DNA from 2 places in the Streptomyces sp. NPDC040622 genome. Region 1 is predicted to be linked to the other one. Evidence: riboswitches for the same ligand, from Rfam matches in the RefSeq annotation. Region 1 holds a riboswitch; the other holds the start of a gene.
The links. Region 1 has a riboswitch for cobalamin ahead of cobN (cobaltochelatase subunit CobN). Riboswitches for the same ligand answer to the same signal wherever they lie in the genome.
Positions count from the first base shown of each region.

Region 2: another riboswitch for cobalamin. It lies ahead of ACZ592_RS02450 (ABC transporter substrate-binding protein); the one in region 1 lies ahead of cobN (cobaltochelatase subunit CobN).

Region 1 is NZ_JBVIXD010000005.1:581,241-590,326, reverse strand. Features, by position in the region: gene ACZ592_RS17260 (amidohydrolase) at 1-953, shown strand, start outside; gene cobN (cobaltochelatase subunit CobN) at 982-4,605, opposite strand; cobalamin riboswitch at 4,647-4,770, opposite strand; gene ACZ592_RS17250 (cobalamin biosynthesis protein CobG) at 4,895-6,697, shown strand; gene ACZ592_RS17245 (precorrin-8X methylmutase) at 6,694-7,335, shown strand; gene ACZ592_RS17240 (precorrin-2 C(20)-methyltransferase) at 7,332-8,954, shown strand; gene ACZ592_RS17235 (cobalt-precorrin-6A reductase) at 9,067-9,086, opposite strand, start outside.
Region 2 is NZ_JBVIXD010000001.1:557,940-567,025, reverse strand. Features, by position in the region: gene ACZ592_RS02475 (TetR/AcrR family transcriptional regulator) at 1-422, shown strand, start outside; gene ACZ592_RS02470 (MIP family channel protein) at 697-1,413, opposite strand; gene ACZ592_RS02465 (ABC transporter ATP-binding protein) at 1,582-3,228, opposite strand; gene ACZ592_RS02460 (ABC transporter permease) at 3,225-3,977, opposite strand; gene ACZ592_RS02455 (ABC transporter permease) at 4,082-5,029, opposite strand; gene ACZ592_RS02450 (ABC transporter substrate-binding protein) at 5,034-6,539, opposite strand; cobalamin riboswitch at 6,648-6,775, opposite strand; gene ACZ592_RS02445 (class I SAM-dependent methyltransferase) at 6,960-7,751, shown strand; gene ACZ592_RS02440 (GAF domain-containing protein) at 8,089-8,889, shown strand.

The sequences.
Region 1 (9,086 bases):
GGGTCATGCACGCCTGTGGCCACGACATGCACGTCACCTGTCTGCTCGGCGCGCTGAAGCTGCTCGCGGACTCCCGCGCCGACTGGTCGGGCCGGATCGTCGGCGTCTTCCAGCCCGCTGAGGAGATCGCCAAGGGCGCGCAGGCCATGGTCGACGACGGGTTCTACGCACGGTTCGGCACCCCGGACGTCGTCCTCGGCCAGCACGTCGCGCCGTTCCCCGCGGGGACGATCGGCGCGCACCCCGGGCCCGCCTTCGCGGCGACCGACGCGCTGCGCGTGCGCATGTTCGGCAAGGGGGCGCACGGCTCGCGGCCCGAGGCGTCGATCGACCCCGTGGTGATGGCCGCGTCGACCGTGATGCGGCTGCAGACCGTGGCGTCCCGGGAGATCGCGGGCACCGAGACGGCCGTCGTCACCGTCGGCTCGCTGCGGGCGGGCACGAAGGACAACATCATTCCCGACGAGGCCGAGCTGCAGCTCAACATCCGCACGTACACGCCCGAGGTCCGCACGCGGGTCCTCGCGGCCGTCGAGCGGATCGTCAGGGGCGAGGCGGTCACCGCGGGCGCGGAGAAGGAACCGGAGATCACGGAGATCGACTCGTTCCCCGTCCTGGAGAACGACGCCGACGCCGTCGAGCGGACGATGGCCGCGATCGGGGGCGTCATCGGGCCCGACCGGGTCTTCGACCCGGGGCCGGTGACCGGCAGCGAGGACGTCGGGCACTTCGCGACCTCCGCGGACCGCGACATCCCGCTCTGCTACTGGCTGTTCGGGGGCGCCGACCCGGCGAAGGTCGCCGCGGCCCGGCAGGCGGGCACCTTCGAGCGGGACATCCCCTCGAACCACTCGCCGTTCTTCGCGCCGCTCGTCGAGCCGACCCTCAGCACCGGGGTCACCGCGCTGACGACGGCCGCGCTGGCCTGGCTGGACGGCCGGCCGTCGCGATGACGGCCGGCCGCCGGGCGGCGACGGGGGCTCAGCCCTCGTCGCCCCCGTCCTCCAGATTGCCCTCGGTCTCCAGGTAGGCCTGCTTCAGGGCCTCCAGGACCGCCGGGTCCGGCTTCGCCCACATGCCGCGCGACTCCGCCTCCAGGAGGCGCTCCGCGATGCCGTGCAGGGCCCAGGGGTTGTTCTCCTGGAGGAACTGCCGGTTGGCCGGGTCCAGGACGTACGTCTCCGTGAGCTTGTCGTACATCCAGTCGGCGACGACGCCCGTCGTGGCGTCGTACCCGAACAAGTAGTCCACGGTGGCGGCGAGTTCGAAGGCGCCCTTGTAGCCGTGGCGGCGCATCGCCTCGATCCACTTGGGGTTGACGACGCGGGCGCGGAAGACGCGGCTCGTCTCCTCCACCAGCGTGCGCGTGCGGACCGTCTCGGGGCGGGTCGAGTCGCCGATGTACGCCTGAGGGGCCGTGCCCCGCAGCGCGCGCACGGTCGCCACCATGCCGCCGTGGTACTGGAAGTAGTCGTCGGAGTCGGCGATGTCGTGCTCACGGGTGTCCGTGTTCTTGGCCGCCACCGCGATGCGCTTGTACGCCGTCTCCATCTCGGCGCGGGCCGGGCGGCCCTCGAGGCCGCGGCCGTACGCGTAGCCGCCCCACACCGTGTACACCTCGGCGAGGTCCGCGTCCGTGCGCCAGTCGCGGGAGTCGATGAGCTGGAGCAGGCCCGCGCCGTACGTGCCCGGGCGCGAACCGAAGATGCGGGTGGTGGCCCGCCGCTCGTCGCCGTGCTCGGCGAGGTCGGCCTGCGCGTGGGCGCGGACGTAGTTGTGCTCGGCGGGCTCCTCCAGCGACGCGGCGAGCCGCACCGCGTCGTCGAGCAGGCCGATCGTGTGCGGGAACGCGTCGCGGAAGAAGCCCGAGATGCGCAGCGTCACGTCGATGCGGGGACGGCCCAACTCCTCGTACGGGACGGCCTCCAGGCCCGTGACCCGGCGCGAGGCGTCGTCCCAGACGGGGCGGACGCCGAGCAGCGCCATGGCCTCGGCGACGTCGTCGCCCGCGGTGCGCATCGCGCTCGTGCCCCACAGGGACAGGCCCACGGAGGTGGGGTAGCCGCCGTTGTCCGACTTGTAGCGCTCGACGAGGGAGTCGGCCAGGGCCTGGCCCGTCTCCCACGCGAGGCGGGAGGGGACGGCCTTGGGGTCGACCGAGTAGAAGTTGCGGCCGGTCGGCAGGACGTTGACCAGGCCGCGCAGCGGGGAGCCCGAGGGGCCGGCGGGGACGAAGCCGCCGTTCAGGGCGTGCACCGCGTGATCGAGCTCGGCAGTGGTGGCCGCCAGGCGCGGGACGACCTCATGAGCCGCGAACTCCAGGACGGCGGCGACCTGTTCGCCCTGGCCCGCGGCCACCGAAGCCACCGCCGCCGGGTCCCAGCCCGCGTCGTCCATCGCCTGCACCAGCGCGCGGGCCCTGTCCTCCGCCTCGTCGGCGCCGGCCCGCGTGGCGGCGGACTCGTCCAGACCGAGCGCCTCCCGCAGGCCGGGCAGGGCCGTCGTGCCGCCCCAGATCTGGCGGGCCCGCAGGATCGCGAGGACCAGGTTGACGCGGTCGCCGCCCGCCGGCGCCTTGCCCAGCACGTGCAGACCGTCGCGGATCTGCATGTCCTTGATCTCGCAGAGCCAGCCGTCGACGTGCAGCAGGAAGTCGTCGAAGCCGTCGTCGTCGGGACGGTCCTCCAGGCCCAGGTCGTGGTCGAGCTTCGCGGCCTGGATGAGCGTCCAGATCTGCGCGCGGATCGCGGGCAGCTTCGCCGGGTCCATGGAGCTGATCTGCGCGTACTCGTCGAGGAGCTGCTCCAGGCGCGCGATGTCGCCGTAGGAGTCGGCGCGCGCCATCGGCGGCACCAGGTGGTCGATGAGCGTGGCGTGCACGCGGCGCTTGGCCTGCGTGCCCTCGCCCGGGTCGTTGACCAGGAAGGGGTAGATCAGCGGCAGGTCGCCGAGCGCCGCGTCGGGGCCGCAGGCCGCGGAGAGGCCGGCGTTCTTGCCGGGCAGCCACTCCAGGTTGCCGTGCTTGCCGAGGTGGACCATCGCGTCGGCGCCGAAGCCGCCGTCGGCCGCGGGCGCCGCGATCCAGCGGTAGGCCGCCAAGTAGTGGTGCGAGGGCGGCAGGTCGGGGTCGTGGTAGATCGCGATGGGGTTCTCGCCGAAGCCGCGCGGCGGCTGGATGAGGACCAGCAGGTTCCCGCGGCGCAGGGCGGCGAGCACGATGTCGCCCTCCGGGTCGCCGCCCCGGCCCACCCGGCTGCGGTCCAGGAACATCTCGCCGGGCGGCGGGCCCCAGTGGCCCTCGACGGACGCGCGCAGCTCCGCGGGGAGCGTGGCGTACCACCGCTTGTAGTCGGCGGCGGGTATGCGCACCGGGTTGGCGGCGAGCTGCTCCTCGGTGAGCCACTCCTGGTCGTGGCCGCCCGCGTCGATGAGCGCGCGGATCAGCTCGTCGCCGTCGCCGGAGACCAGGCCGGGGATGTCGGCCTCGGGGCCGAAGTCGTACCCCTCGGCGCGCAACCTGCGCAGCAGCTCGACGGCGGAGGCGGGGGTGTCGAGCCCCACCGCGTTGCCGATGCGGGAGTGCTTCGTCGGGTACGCGGACAGCACCAGGGCCAGGCGCTTGTCGGCGGCCGGGATGTGCTTCAGGCGGGCGTGGCGCACGGCGATGCCGGCGACGCGGGCCGCCCGCTCGGCGTCGGCCACGTACGCGGGCAGGCCGTCCTCGTCGATCTCCTTGAAGGAGAAGGGGACCGTGATGAGGCGGCCGTCGAACTCCGGCACCGCGATCTGGCTCGCGGCGTCCAGCGGCGAGACGCCCTCGTCGTTCTCCTCCCAGGCCGCGCGGGACCCGGTCAGGCAGAGCGCCTGGAGGATCGGCACGTCGAGGCCGGTCAGGGCGCCCGCGTCCCACGACTCGTCGTCGCCGCCCGCGGAGGCCTCGGCGGGCTTGGTGCCACCGGCCGCGAGGACCGTCGTCACGATGGTGTCGGCGGCGCGCAGCGCGTCGATCAGCTCGGGCTCGGGGGCGCGCAGCGACGCCACGTAGAGCGGGAGGGGCCGCGCGCCCGCGTCCTCGATCGCACCGCAGAGCGCGTCCACGAACGCGGTGTTGCCGCTCATGTGGTGGGCGCGGTAGTAGAGCACGGCCACCGTCGGGCCCTCGACCTCGCGCGCGGTGCGCTCCAGCGGGCCCCAGGAGGGTGCGGGCGCCGGCGGCTCGAAACCGTGCCCGGTGAGCAGCACGGTGTCGCAGAGGAAGCGGGCCAGCTGCTCCAGGTTCGCGGGGCCGCCGTGCGCGAGGTAGGCGTGCGCCTCGGCGGCGATGCCGACCGGCACGGTGGAGGAGGCCATCAGCTGGGCGTCGGGCGCCTGTTCACCGGTGAGCACGACGACCGGCAGGCCGGTGGCGATGAGCTGGTCCAGGCCGTCCTGCCAGGCGCGGACGCCGCCGAGGAGGCGGACGACGACGAGGTCGACGCCGTCGAGCAGGGCGGGCAGCCCGGTGAGGTCGAGGCGCGAGGGGTTGGCGAACCGGTAGTCGACCGGGCCTCCCGCCGCGCGGGCGCTGAGCAGGTCGGTGTCGGAGGTCGACAACAGCAGAAGCATGCGGGCGCAGGCCTTCCTCGGGGTGTCCGCGCCCCGGGTGGTCGTATGGACGGCAGGAGTTCCTGGCTCACCCCACACGGGTGGGGCTCACAGTGGCGGGACCGCGCCGGAATCGCACCGGGCTTCCTCCCTCGGGTCCTGGTGGACCCACGCCGTCGCTGGCGTCGGCGGACCTGTCGGACCGCCGCCTGCATAGTAAGTCCTGCCCGCGTCCGGCGGGGCGGCCACCTGCCGCGACGGCCCGTCCCGGCAGGCGACCGGCCGGATCCGCGTGGGTATGCTCGCCGCCATGCCGCCCACCCCAGCTCTCCCCCCAGACCAGGGCGAATCCGTCATACGCGACCGGGGTGACGCCTGCCCCGGAGCGCTTCGCCTGCACCTCGCCGACGACGGCCGGCTCGCCCGACTCCGCCTGCCCGGCGGCCTTTTGACGACCCGTCAGGTCGTGGCGCTGGGGACGGCGGCGGAGCGCCTGGGGGACGGGAACCTCAGCATCACCTCGCGCGGCAACATCGAGCTGCGCGGCCTGGGCGAGACGTGCGGCGGCGAGCTCGCCCGGCTGCTCGCCGACGCGGGCCTGCTCCCCTCCGAGCGGCACGAACGCGTCCGGAACATCGTGGCGTCCCCGGCCGCGGGAACCGACGGACTCGGCCACGCCGACGTGCAGTTGTGGGTCCGTGAGCTGGACGGACTCCTCTGCGCCGAGGAGTGGACCGCGGAACTCTCGGGCCGCTTCCTGTTCGCCCTGGACGACGGGCGCGGGGACGTGGCCGGGCTCGGCGGCGATGTGACCTTGATCGCAGAATCCGGCGGGACGGCGGTCGTACGGCTCGGGGACCTCGCCCGCCGCGTCGCCGCGCCGGACGCCCCGCGCGCCGCACTCGCCGCCGCCGGCGCCTTCCTCGCCGCCGCGCGCGCGGCGGGCAACGGGGCCTGGCGGGTGGCGGAGCTGCCCGGCAGCCCGGGTGCGGACCTTGCGGGGGCGCTGGAGCGGGCGGGCATCTGGGCCGAGTCCGTCGGGGCCGGGTCTGGCGGGGCCGGGTCCGCCGGGACCGTGCCGGTCGGGACCGTGCCCATCGGGGTTGCGTCCGCCGAGGCGGTGCCCGCCGGGGCCGTGCCTGTCGAGATCGCGTCCGCCGGGGCGGTGCCCGTTGGGGCTGCGCCCGTCGGGACCGTGCCCAGCGGGGTTGCGTCCGCCGAGGCGGTGCCCGCCGGGGCCGTGCCTGCCGGGACCGCGTCCGCCGGGGCGGTGCCCGTTGGGGCCGCGCCCGTCGAGGTCATGCCCAGCGGGGCTGTGTCCGCCGAGGCGGTGCCCGCTGGGATCGCGTCCGCTGGGATCGCGCCCGTCGGGGCCGCGCCCACCGGGACCCCGCCCGCGGGGACCGCGCCCGCCGGGATCGCGTCCGTCGGGGCGGCGCCCACCGGGGCCGCGCCCACCGGGGCCGCGTCCGTCGGGGCGGCGCCCACCGGGGCCGTGCCCGCCGGGCCCCCGCCGGTGACCCTAGGTGCCCCGCCGGCCCCGGGCGTCACCGGCCGCGCGGTCGCCGTCGACGTTCCCCTCGGCCGCGTCGACGCCGCCCAGTGGCGGGCCCTCCTGCCGCTCCCCGCCGACGAGCTGCGCGTCACCCCGTGGCGCGGCTTCGTGCTCCCCGGCTTCGCCGACGCGGACGCGGCCCGGGACCGCCTCGCCGTCCTGGCCGACGCCGGGTACCTCACCACCGCCGACTCGCCCTGGCGCGGCGTCGGCGCCTGCGCCGGCCGCCCCGGCTGCGCCAAGTCCCTCGCCGACGTGCGCGCGGACGCCGTGCCGGGCCTCGACGACGGGATCCCCGCCCACGGCGCGCTGCCCGTCCTGCCGGTCCATTTCTCCGGCTGCGAACGCCGCTGCGGACACCCGCGCGGCGACTGGGTCGACGTCCTCGCCACCGGCGGCGGGCGGTACGAGGTGACGGCGCGCACGGCCGGCGAGGCGATCCCCGTGCCCGACGGCACCCTGACCGACCGCGTCACCACGGCACGTACCCGCACAAAAACGGTACGTACCACCACGAACACCGCATGCACCACCACGAGAACGACGGCCACGAGATGAGCGAGAGCACAGTGTTCGACTACGAGAAGGACGGCGCGGCGATCTACCGCGAGTCCTTTGCCACCATCCGCGCGGAGGCCGACCTGAACGGGCTGCCCGCCGACGTCAGTCAGGTCGCGGTCCGGATGATCCACGCCTGCGGCATGGTCGACCTCGTGAAGGATCTCGCCCACAGCCCGCGGGTGATCGCCGACGCCCGCAAGGCGCTGCGCGACGGCGCGCCGATCCTTTGCGACGCGAACATGGTCGCCAGCGGCGTCACGCGCAAGCGGCTGCCCGCCGGCAACGACGTGATCTGCACCCTCGCCGACCCGTCCGTGCCGGACCTCGCGGCGCGGCTGGGCACGACCCGCAGCGCCGCCGCCCTCGAACTCTGGCGCGACCGCCTCGAAGGCTCGGTCGTCGCCATCGGCAACGCCCCCACGGCGCTCTTCCGCCTCCTGGAGATGATCGAGGAGGGCGCGCCCCGCCCCGCCGCCGTCCTCGGCATCCCGGTCGGCTTCGTCGGCGCCGCCGAGTCCAAGGACGCGCTCGCCGCGCACTCCTCGGGCCTGGAATATCTGGTCGTACGGGGTCGCAGGGGCGGCAGTGCGATGGCCGCGGCGGCGATCAACGCGATTGCGAGCGAGGCCGAGTGAACACCGAACAGAGGACCGAACGGCTCACCGAACAGAGCACCGAACAGAGCACCGAACAGCGCACCGAGAACGCGACCCGGGCCGCCGGGACCGCGCAGGGGCGGCTGTACGGCGTCGGGCTCGGCCCGGGCGACCCGTCGCTGATGACCCTGCGCGCCGTCGAGGTGATCGCGGCGGCCGACGTCGTCGCCTACCACTCGGCACGACACGGCCGTTCCATAGCCCGCTCGATCGCGGCCGCGCACCTGCGCGCCGACCACATCGAGGAAGCGCTGGTCTACCCCGTCACCACGGAGAGCACCGACCACCCCGGCGGCTACCGCGGCGCCCTCGACGACTTCTACGAGGAGGCCGCCGCCCGCCTCGCCGTCCACCTCGACGCGGGCCGCACGGTCGCCGTCCTGGCCGAGGGCGACCCGCTCTTCTACGGCTCCTACCAGCACATGCACAAGCGCCTCGCGCACCGCTACCCGACCGAGGTGATCCCCGGCGTGACCTCGGTGAGCGCGGCGGCGGCCCGCCTCGGCGAGCCGCTGGTGGAGGCCGAGGAGGTCCTCACCGTCCTGCCCGGCACGCTCCCCGAGGAGGAGCTGGCCGCGCGTCTGGCGGCGACGGACTCCGCGGTCGTCATGAAGCTCGGCCGTACGTTCGGGAAGGTGCGCGGCGCCCTGGAGACGGCGGGCCGCCTGGCGGAGGCCCGCTACGTCGAGCGGGCCACCATGGCCGGCGAGCGCACCGGCAGGCTGGCCGACGTGGACCCGGATTCGGTGCCGTACTTCTCCGTGGCGGTCCTGCCCAGCAGGGTGGCGCCGCTGACCGGCGGCCCCGCGCCCGAGCCGCCCGCGCGGGACGCGGAGCGCGGCGAGGTCGTCGTGGTCGGCACCGGCCCCGCGGGCCCGCTGTGGCTGACCCCCGAGACGCGCGGCGCGCTGGCCGCCGCCGACGACCTGGTCGGCTACACCACGTACGTCGACCGGGTGCCGCACCGGCCGGGACAGCGGCGGCACGGCTCCGACAACCGGGTCGAGTCGGAGCGCGCCGAGTTCGCCCTGGAGCTGGCGCAGCGCGGGCGGCGCGTCGCCGTCGTGTCGGGCGGCGACCCGGGCGTCTTCGCGATGGCCACGGCCGTCCTGGAGGTCGCCTCGCAGGACGCGTACGCGGACGTGCCGGTCCGGGTGCTGCCCGGGGTGACCGCCGCCAACGCGGCGGCGGCCCGCGCGGGGGCGCCGCTCGGCCACGACTACGCGACCCTCTCCCTCTCCGACCGTCTCAAGCCGTGGGAGGTCATCGCGGAACGCCTCGCGGCGGCGGCCGCGGCGGACCTCGTCCTCGCGCTCTACAACCCCGGCTCGCGCAGCCGCACCTGGCAGGTCGGCAAGGCCCGCGAACTGCTCCTTGAGCACCGCACACCGGACACGCCGGTGGTCCTCGGCAGAGACGTCGGAGGCCCCGAGGAGAACGTACGCGTCGTACGCCTGGGTGACCTGGACCCGTCGGACGTCGACATGCGCACGCTGCTGATCGTCGGCTCCTCCCAGACCCAATGGGTCCAGAGGAACGACGGCAAAAAGCAGATCGTCTGGACACCCCGCAGATACCCGGAGACCACACCGACGTAGACCCACGGCGCGCCTCGCGGACGGTACGGGGCACCCCGCGCCGGGGCGCAGGGTGTCCCAGGGGCGCGGGGAACCGCGCGACCGGCCACCACGGACGGGCGGGGCGGAGGGACTACGCCCCGCCCCGCGGGA
Region 2 (9,086 bases), on a different contig from region 1:
ACTTTCCCGGCGGCAAGGAAGCGCTGATTCTCGGTGACAGCGAGGAGCGTGAGGCCTCGCTGACCGCGGCCGTGCGGGAGCGCGGGGACGGCGTCTCGGTCCTGGACGCGCTGCAGCACTTCCTCGCCGGGCGCGGCATGTTCTCCGACGACCTCGACAACGAGTTCCGGCGCAGGCTCGACCTCGTGGTCACCACCCCTGCCCTGCGCCGTTACGCCCGTACCCTCTGGGTGAGCTGCGAGCACACCCTCGCCCAGGTCATCGCCGAGGAGACGGACAAGGACGCCGACGACGTCGCGCTGCGCCTGCTGGCCCGCTACGTCCTGGAGCTGCCGGACCTCGTGGCCACCGACCCCGCGCCGCGCGACTCCCTCGCCGCCGCGTTCGAGCACTTCAAGGACGGCTGGCCGGACCTGGCGTAACGCCCCCGGGTGCCGGTGTGCCAGTCATGTCACCGGCACTCCACGACTCGCCGCCGACGAGGACGCGGCCGTCGACGACGCCGGACAGGCCTGCGTGAGCATCGGCCTGGGCCGGGCCGACGATGCGGTCAGACGCGATGCGGCGGACAGGTTCGGTGCGACGGACGACCAGGCGGGCCGCATCGTGGAGTCGATCAGGACCACGCTCTGCGGCGGACAGCGCGTACCCGCCGGAAATCCCCGGGCTCAGGTCACCAGGACCCGCCCCACTCCGTCACGCCGCGGACGCCTTGTCCGCGATGACCCTCTCCTCGCCCGCGGGGTGCGTCACCCGGTGCACGAGTGCCGCGATGACGCCGCCCACCAGCGGGGCCACGATGAACAGCCACAGCTGGGACAGCGCCGCTCCCCCGGCGAAGAGGGCCGGGCCCAGGCTCCGCGCGGGGTTGACCGAGGTGCCGGTCAGCGGGATGCCGACCAGGTGGATGACGGCCAGCGCGATGCCGATCGGCAGCCCGTCGAAGCCGGTCACCGCCACCCGGTGCGTGACGCCGAGGACCACGAAGACCAGCAGGAAAGTCAGGACCACTTCCGCCAGGAAGGCACCGCCCAGGTTGATGCCGACCTCGGACCGGTCGTCGTAGCCATTGCTGCCGAAGGCTCCGCTCGTCTTGAGGCCGGGCACCTGCTTGGCCAGCAGGAAGAGCAGGGCCGCGCCGGCGATGCCGCCGATGAACTGTGCGATCCAGTAGGTCACGGCGGTGCGGCCGTCGATGCGGCGCGCGCAGAGCATGCCCAGGGTCACCGCCGGGTTGACGTGACAGCCGGAGACCGGGCCGAGGGTGTACGCGAGGGCCAGCAGCGTGAATCCGAAGGCCAGCGCGATGCCCAGGGTGCCGATGTACTCGGCGCCGAGCACTGCCGATCCCACGGCGAAGAAGACGAGGAGCAACGTCCCGAGGAACTCCGATACCACCGCTCTGATCTGCACAGCAACCACCTCGCAGGCTCTGTTGGACTGTTTGGCCATCGTCTGCCGAGATGCGCGTCCGCGCCTGTTCTGCGTCGGTCGGGCTCCACCGCATACGCCCATTCGAGTGATGGGTGTACGTGGAGTGGCGTGCCGTGCCGTGAGCAGCGCCGACGCACCCCTGCGCGGTCAGGCTCCGGGTGATCGAAGGGGTTTCGGCCTCCTGACGGACCCGCCGTGCGCCTCCTCGGCCCCCAGGAACGACAGGACCTCGTCGACAGGCCCCCGTCGGACACAGCGACCGCTGTCGAACGCCGCCGCGTCGTCCGTCACCGCCCGCACCGCCGGCAGGTCGTGGCTCACGAAGAGCAGGGCTGTCGCGGCCGGGGCGAGAAGGCCCGGCAGTACGTGGAGGACCACTTCACGGGAAGCGGTGTCCAACGCCGATGTCACCTCGTCGCAGAGCAGCAGCGCCGGGTGTGCCGCGAGCGCGCGCACCAGGGCGCACCGCTGCAGTTGACCGCCGGACAACTGATCCGGAGTGCGGTTCAGTTGCGCGTCGTCGAGTCCCAGGGCTTCCGCCATCTCCGCCGCCTCGGCCGTCGCGTCCTCGCGCCGCAGCCCGCGCAGAAGACAGGCCGTGTCGGCGAGCTGACGAATGAGCGGGCGGTGCCTTTCGAACGAGTCCGCGCTGTTCTGGTGGACGTATTGGACGACGCGGCGCTGTGCGCCTGTGCGGCGGTCGATGCGGGCGGGGAGCAGCGTGCCGTCGACACGGATCTCGCCGGAGGTGGGCGTGGTGAGGCCGGCGAGTACCCGGGCGAACGTCGTCTTGCCCGAGCCCGAGGGGCCGAGCAGCGCGGTGCTGCTGCCGGGCGGGAAGGCCATCGACACGGGTCCGGTGAGGAGGTCGGCGGAGCGGCGGCGTACGACGATGTCCTGAGCCACGACTCCGCCGGTCTGCGGGGAGTTCGGTCTCCTCACGTCCGGTGACGTGCGCTGCGCCGCACGCGTGCGGTGTTCCGCCGCGAGCAGGTCCCGGGTGGTGCGATGGCGTGCCGCGACGGGCCGGCCGGTGGCCGGCCCGGGTGCGGGACCCCCGGTTTCGAGGACATCGCCCGTGGGTCCGTCGTCCACGACCCGGCCGTGCTCCAGCACGATGACCCGGTCCGCGGTGCGGCGCACCAGGGGCAGGTCGTGGCTGAGCAGCAGGACGCCGGCGCCTTCGTCCGCGAGGCGGCGGACGGTGCGGCCCAGGGCGTGCGCGAGTGCGGGGTCCAAGCCGCTGGTCGGCTCGTCGAGTACGAGGAGCCGTGCACCGGTGACCAGGGCGGATGCCAGCGCCAGGCGCTGTTGTTGGCCGCCGGAGAGCTGGTGCGGGAAGCTGCGGCGCGTGGCTTCCCAGGCGAGGCCGGCCGCGCCGAGCGCCCCTGCGGCGGCCGCCTTGCGCGCGGCCCGTCCGCGTATCCCTCCGAGAGCGGCCAGCTCCGTCAGCACTCCCCCGGCGCGACGGACCGGGTCGAGCACCGATTCGGGGTGCTGCGGCAGATGGGCGGCTCGGCCCGCCCGGGTCGACTGACGCCGGGCCGGGGCGAGGCCCAGCAGGTCCGTGCCCTCCAGCAGGACGCGCCCGGAGAGCCGCACCGCGCCGTGCGCGGCGCCGAGGGCGGCCAGGCCCAGGGTGGTCTTGCCGCTTCCCGACGGTCCGACGACGGCGATCACCGTGCCAGGCCGCACCGTCAGCCGGACGTCGTCCAGGAGCGGGCGCGGTGCTCCCTTTACGTACGCGGAGATCTCCGCCATCTGCAACAGCGGTACGGGGGCGGCGCCGGTCACGTTCTCCTCCTGCGGGCGAGGGTGCGGTCCACGAGCAGATTGCCGCCGACGCACAGCGCCGTCAGCAGGCCGGCCGGGACGAGGACGGCGGCGGGCTGGGTGAACAGGGCGTCGCTGTTGCGCTCGATGAGCACCGCCCAGTCCGGCGACGACGCGGGCAGGCCGAGGCCCAGGAAGTTGGCGGACGCCAGCAGGTACAGCACCACGGAGAACCGGCCGCCCGCGTCGGTGGCCAGCGGCGCGGCCACCTCCCGTGCCAGATGGCGGAGATGGATGTACGCCCAGCCGTGCCCCTGCATGCGCAGCGCCTCGACGACGGTCCTGGAACCCGGTGCGAGCGCGGCGCCGCGCACCAGGCGTGCCACGGCCGGGACCTGGAGCACTCCGGCGACCGTCACCAGCCAGAACCAGTCGCGGTGGCCCGTCGCCGCCAGCGTCATCAGGACCAGCAGGCCGGGGAAGGCGAGGAGCAGGTCCATGGTGCGCATGACCGTCTCGTCGAGGACCCGGCGCGGGCCCGCGGCCAGCAGTCCCAGCGGGATGCCGAGCGCCGTCCCGACGGCGAGCGCGGCGAGGGCGCTGCCCACGACCGAGGCACCGCCCTGGAGGACGAGGGAGAGCACGTCGCGGCCCAGGACGTCCGTGCCGAGCAGGTTTCCGGCGCCGGGCGGCTGTGCGGGCAGGGCATCCCGCCGGGGCGTGTCGTCGCCCGCGACCAGCGGCCCCAGCAGGGCCAGGAGCACGGGCACGCCCAGCAGGATCAGGGCGGTCCACGGGCGTCGGCGCCTGGACGCGGCGGCCCGGGATGCGGTCGCGGGTGGCTCACGAGGTGTGGGAGACACAGGAGGCACGGTCACGCCGTCACCTCTCGGCGGGGGGCGAGGCGGTGGGCGACCAGGTCTCCGGCCAGGTTCACGAAGACGGCCGTCCCGGCGAACAGCAGTGCGTACGCCTGCACTTGCGGCAGATCGCGGTTCTGGACCGCCTCGACGAAACCGTTGCCGAGCCCCCTGAATCCGAAGACCGCCTCCACCAGCACGGCGCCGCCGAGCAGTCCCTCCACGCAGCGGGCGTACTGCTGTGCCGCGGGGCCGAGCGCTCCCGGCAGGACGTGGCGCAGCACCACGGTGCGCTCGCGCAGGCCGAGGAGTCGCAGGTGCTCGGCGACGGGTCCGTGGCGCTGCGCCGCGACGCCCGCACGGATCTGCCGCGCCAGGTCGCACAGGTGCCGGGCCGTCAGCACGGTGACCGGGAGCACCAGGACGGCGGGCTCGGCGAGGAGCGCGGCGGTGTCCATGCCGACGGCGGTGGCGGGCAGCAGGCCTGCCGCCAGCGACACCGAGGCGATCAGGAGCAGCCCGAGTACGAACTCCGGCACGGCGTGCAGCACGACGGCGGCCGTGGTCAGGGCGCGATCGGCACGGCTCCCCTCACGCAGCCCCGACACGGTGCCCACGAGGGGCGCGAGGACCGTGACGAGCACCAGTGCCGGTACGCCCAGCAGGAGCGTCACGCCGAGGCGGCGGCCGATGTCGTCGCCGACGGGCAGTCCGGTGGTCAGGGAGGTGCCGGGGTCGCCGGTGAGCAGGCGGCCGAGCCAGTGCCAGAAGCGGCTCCAGGCCGGTTCGTCGAGGCCCAACTGCCAGCGCAGCGCGGCCACTTGTTCGGGGGTGCCGAGTTCGCCGCGCAGCACGTCGGCCGTGTCGCCGGGCAGCAGCGAGCCGACGGCGAACACGGCCACCAGCACCATCAGGCACTGGAGGAGGGCGAACAGGGAGCGTCTGAGGACGTAGGCGCGCACGACGTCAGCTGATGCGGACCCGGTCGAAGCGGGCCCAGTCGTGTGAGTTCGGTGGTGCCGAGCGCAGGCCGCCGACCGACCGTGCGACGGCGTCGTTGGCGTCGGAGAACGCCCACACGAGAAGCCCGGACTCGTCGCGGGCGATCTTCTGGGCGCGGGAGAGCAGCGCGAGGCGGTCCCGCTCGTCGCGGCTGGTGCGGGCCCGGTCCAGCAGGGCGTCGAACTTCTTCGAGGCGTACTGCGTCTGGTTGCGGGCCGCCCCGCCCCGGACGCGCTGCTGCAGGAAGTCGGATACGGGCAGGGTGGAGGTGGTGTTGAAGGCGGCGACGCCCTTGGTCTTGATCTCGCTGAAGTAGGTGCTGGACGCGCGGGTGTTGACGGTCAGCTTCAGGCCGACCTCGCGCAGCTGCCGTGCCATCAGGTCGGCGGCCGGCTCCCAGACGGCGTCGACGGAGCTGGTCTCCACGGTGATGCGCAGGCCGTCCGCACCGGCTTCCTTGACGAGTCGCCGCGCCTCGTCGACGTTCCGCTCCGGGGGTGCCAGATCCTTGGGATAGCCGCGCAGACCGAGTCCGAACAGGTCGTTGCCGACCTCGCCGTGCCCGGCGAGCGCGATCCGGACCAGCGCCTCCCGGTCGAGCCCGAGCCGCACGGCGGCTATCAGGCGGGGGTCGCCGAACGGCTCGCGTCCCGTGCGCAGGAGCAGTTGCTGCGCGGTCGCCCGCTTGGCGGTGAGCAGCCGGGTCGAGCCGTCCCTCTTGAGCCGCTCCACGGAGGGCCCTGCCATGTCGGCGCTGTAGTGCACCTGTCCGGACAGCAGGGCGTTGAGCCGCGCCGACTCCTCGTTCGCGGGGACGATCTCCAGCTCGGCGATGTGCGGGGCGCCGGCCCAGTGGTCCGTCCAGCTCCGGTAGCGGGCCGTACCGCCGGGCGTGAACGACACGTAGGTGAACGGGCCGGAGCCGATGGGCTTGCGGAAGTCGGTCGTACCGTCCGGGATGATCTCGGTGCCGGGCCCCGCGAAGACCGTGGGGAACTCGAAGTTCGGCGCCTTCAGCACGAACACGACGGACCGCCGTCCGTCGGCCCTGCTCGCGGCGGAGTCGATCGCGGAGAGCAACACCTGCGAGGGCGACCCTGTCCTGGGGTCGGCGGCGCGGCGGTAGCTGTACAGGACGTCCTTGGCGGTGACCGGCTTCCCGTCGTGGAATGCCGCATCGCGCAGGCGGACGCGCCACCGGGTGCCCGAGCCGTCGCTCTCCCACGACTGCGCGAGCCGCTCGCGCACCGACATGTCGTCCGCGTACGTGCCGAGCGTGTCGTAGAGCGCCTTGGCGCGGGCCTGGTCGACGAAGTTCGGCGCGACGTGCGGGTCGAGGGTCTCCTGGGAGCCGCCGGACGTGAACGCGGCCCGGAATCGATCGCCGCGTCCCCCGTCCCTGGTGTCGGCGCCGCAGCCGCTCAGCAGGCCGGCACCGGCGAGCGCCAGGGCCCCCGAGGCGGCCAGCACGCCTCGCCTGCCCGGCTCTGTTCGTCGCGCCGGCTCCGTCCGGGCATGCGTCGTCACATCGATCCTCTCCGGGGTGTCCTCGCCCCTGCCGTCGGACCGGCGACGGGTCAGTCTCCTGACTTCCGGATCGTCGCTCGCCTCCGCCTTCCCGTCCGCGTACCGCGGTCAGTGGCGTGCGGGAGGCTCGCTTCCCGGTCACAGTGGCGGGACCGCGCCGGAATCGCACCGGCTTCCTGGTCCCCGTCGCCCAGTGCGCTCATTGTGGCGCACGAGGCGACGAGCACCTCAACCCGGTGGGACGCTCCCGGTCTCCGGGCCGTGTGATCAGCTGTGGGGGAAGGCAAGCAGGGGAGGGGCGGCGGCACGGGTCGCCCAACTCCCGGAACCCGACAGACCATCTGGAAAGGGATATCTGCCCCGATGACAGCGACAGCACCCTCCGAGCGGCGGCACTGGGAACACTGGCAGAACAGCTGGGACCGCCAGCAGGAGTGGTACATGCCGGACCGGGAAGAGCGGTTCCGGGTCATGACCGACACGGTCGAGGCGCTGGCGGGCCGCTCGCCGCGCGTCCTCGACCTCGCCTGCGGCACCGGCAGCATCACGGACCGCCTGTTGCGCCGGCTGCCGGACGCCGAGGTCACCTGCGTGGACATCGATCCACTGCTTCTGACCATCGCCCGGGGCCACTTCGCCCGGGACGAACGCGTCTCCTTCGCCGAGGCCGACCTGACCGACGCGGACTGGACCGAGCGGCTCCCCCACACCTCCTACGACGCCGTGGTCACCGCCACCGCGCTGCACTGGCTGGACACCGGGCCCCTGAGCCGCCTGTACGGCACGCTGGCCGGGCTGCTGCGCGAGGGCGGCGTCTTCCTCAACGCCGACCACATGAAGGACGAGTCCGCGCCACGCATCAACGCCGCTCTGCACACCCTGCACACGGAACGGCAGGATCACCAGCGGGCGCGGGGCGCCTTGGACTGGGCCGACTGGTGGCGCGACGCGGCGCGCGATCCCCTCCTGTCCCGCGCGGCGGCCGAGCGCTTCGCACTGCTGGGTGATCCACGGCAGCCCCGCACCGGCACCGAGCCACGGGATCGCCCCACGGCCACCCACTGGCACATCGAGACGTTGCTGGAGCATGGGTTCAGCGAGGCGCGACAGGTGTGGTGCTCCGCGAGCGACGCGCTGGTGGCCGCGCTGCGCTGAGGCCACCGACGGCGACTCGCCCCCGCTCACGCCCACGGCCGGGGCCCGGGCCACCGCACCCGCACCCGCACCCGCACCCGCACCCGCACCCGCACCCGCACGAACGGTGGTTCGGCCCCGGAGGCCCCGGTAGCGAAGGGGGCCGCGCGCCCGGGTGATCGAGTGGACGATGACGCCGCCCCGCACCGCCCGCAAGCCCTACGCTGGCATCGTCACGCCGCTCGTCTCGACGGAGTGACTTCCCCACGGCGCCGGGCCCTGGCCCCTTGCCCGACGCCGAGGCACAGGCCGGACACCGTCGCGGCGTCTGCCCCTGGCCGGACCGAAAGGAAACAGCATGGTCTGGTCCCAGTTGGCGCCCGCTGCCCACATCGCCCTCAGCCACCACACCGACACCGGAGCCGCCACGCTGCACGTGGCCGGGGAACTCGACGTCGACTGCCTGCCCACCCTGGCGCGTGCGCTGGTCCGCCTGGAGAACACTCCCGGGCGGATCGCGCTCGACCTGAGCCGGGTCACGTTCTGCGCCCCCGCCGCCCTGGACCTCCTGGTGCAGGCCTCCCACCGCATCGGCGCCGTCGGCGGCGAGTTGGTGGTGGAGCGCGCCCACAGCCAGGTCCTGCGCACCCTTCAGCTGTGCGGCCCGCCCGCCGGACTGCGGATCGACCCCGCTCCCCTGGGCCTGCTCGCTCCCGACGAACGCCAGCGCCGCGAGACCCTGTTGCGCGAGACCCTCAGGCTGGCCTTGCGCATCATCGGCGCCCCCATGGGCAACGCCCAACTCCTCGACCCCGCCACCGGCGTGCTGCGGATCGTGACCCAGCGCGGCTTCCACCACCCCTTCCTCTCCTTCTTCGAATCCGTCGACGACCGCGAGAGCGCCTGTGGCGTCGCCGCCAGGGACCGTCGCTCCCTCTACGTCGAAGAGGTGGCCGCCTCGCCGATCTTCTTGGGCACGCCCGCCCTGGACGTCCTGGACACCGCCGGCGTCGGCGCCGTGGTCTCGCTGCCCGTCGCATCCGGTGAGGGCGCCCTGATCGGCGTCGTCTCCCTCCACCACTCGCGTCCCACCGCCTGGACGCCGGAACAGCGGACCACCCTGGACCGCCTGGCCCGCGCCGCCGGCCACATCCTCTGACCGCCGCACCCGGCTCGGACAGTCCCGCGCTCGGTGGGCGCCGGGCGCGGCCGCCATGCGTTCCAGGACGGCAGGCATGCCGGGGGGGCGATGCGCCGGAAGTCGCCTTCCCCGCGCGGGAAACGGGCCGGTTCCGTCGTCGCCCTCCGCCGGATGGGCAGCGGGCCGAGCCTCGCCTCCGCGAGGTGGTCGCACGC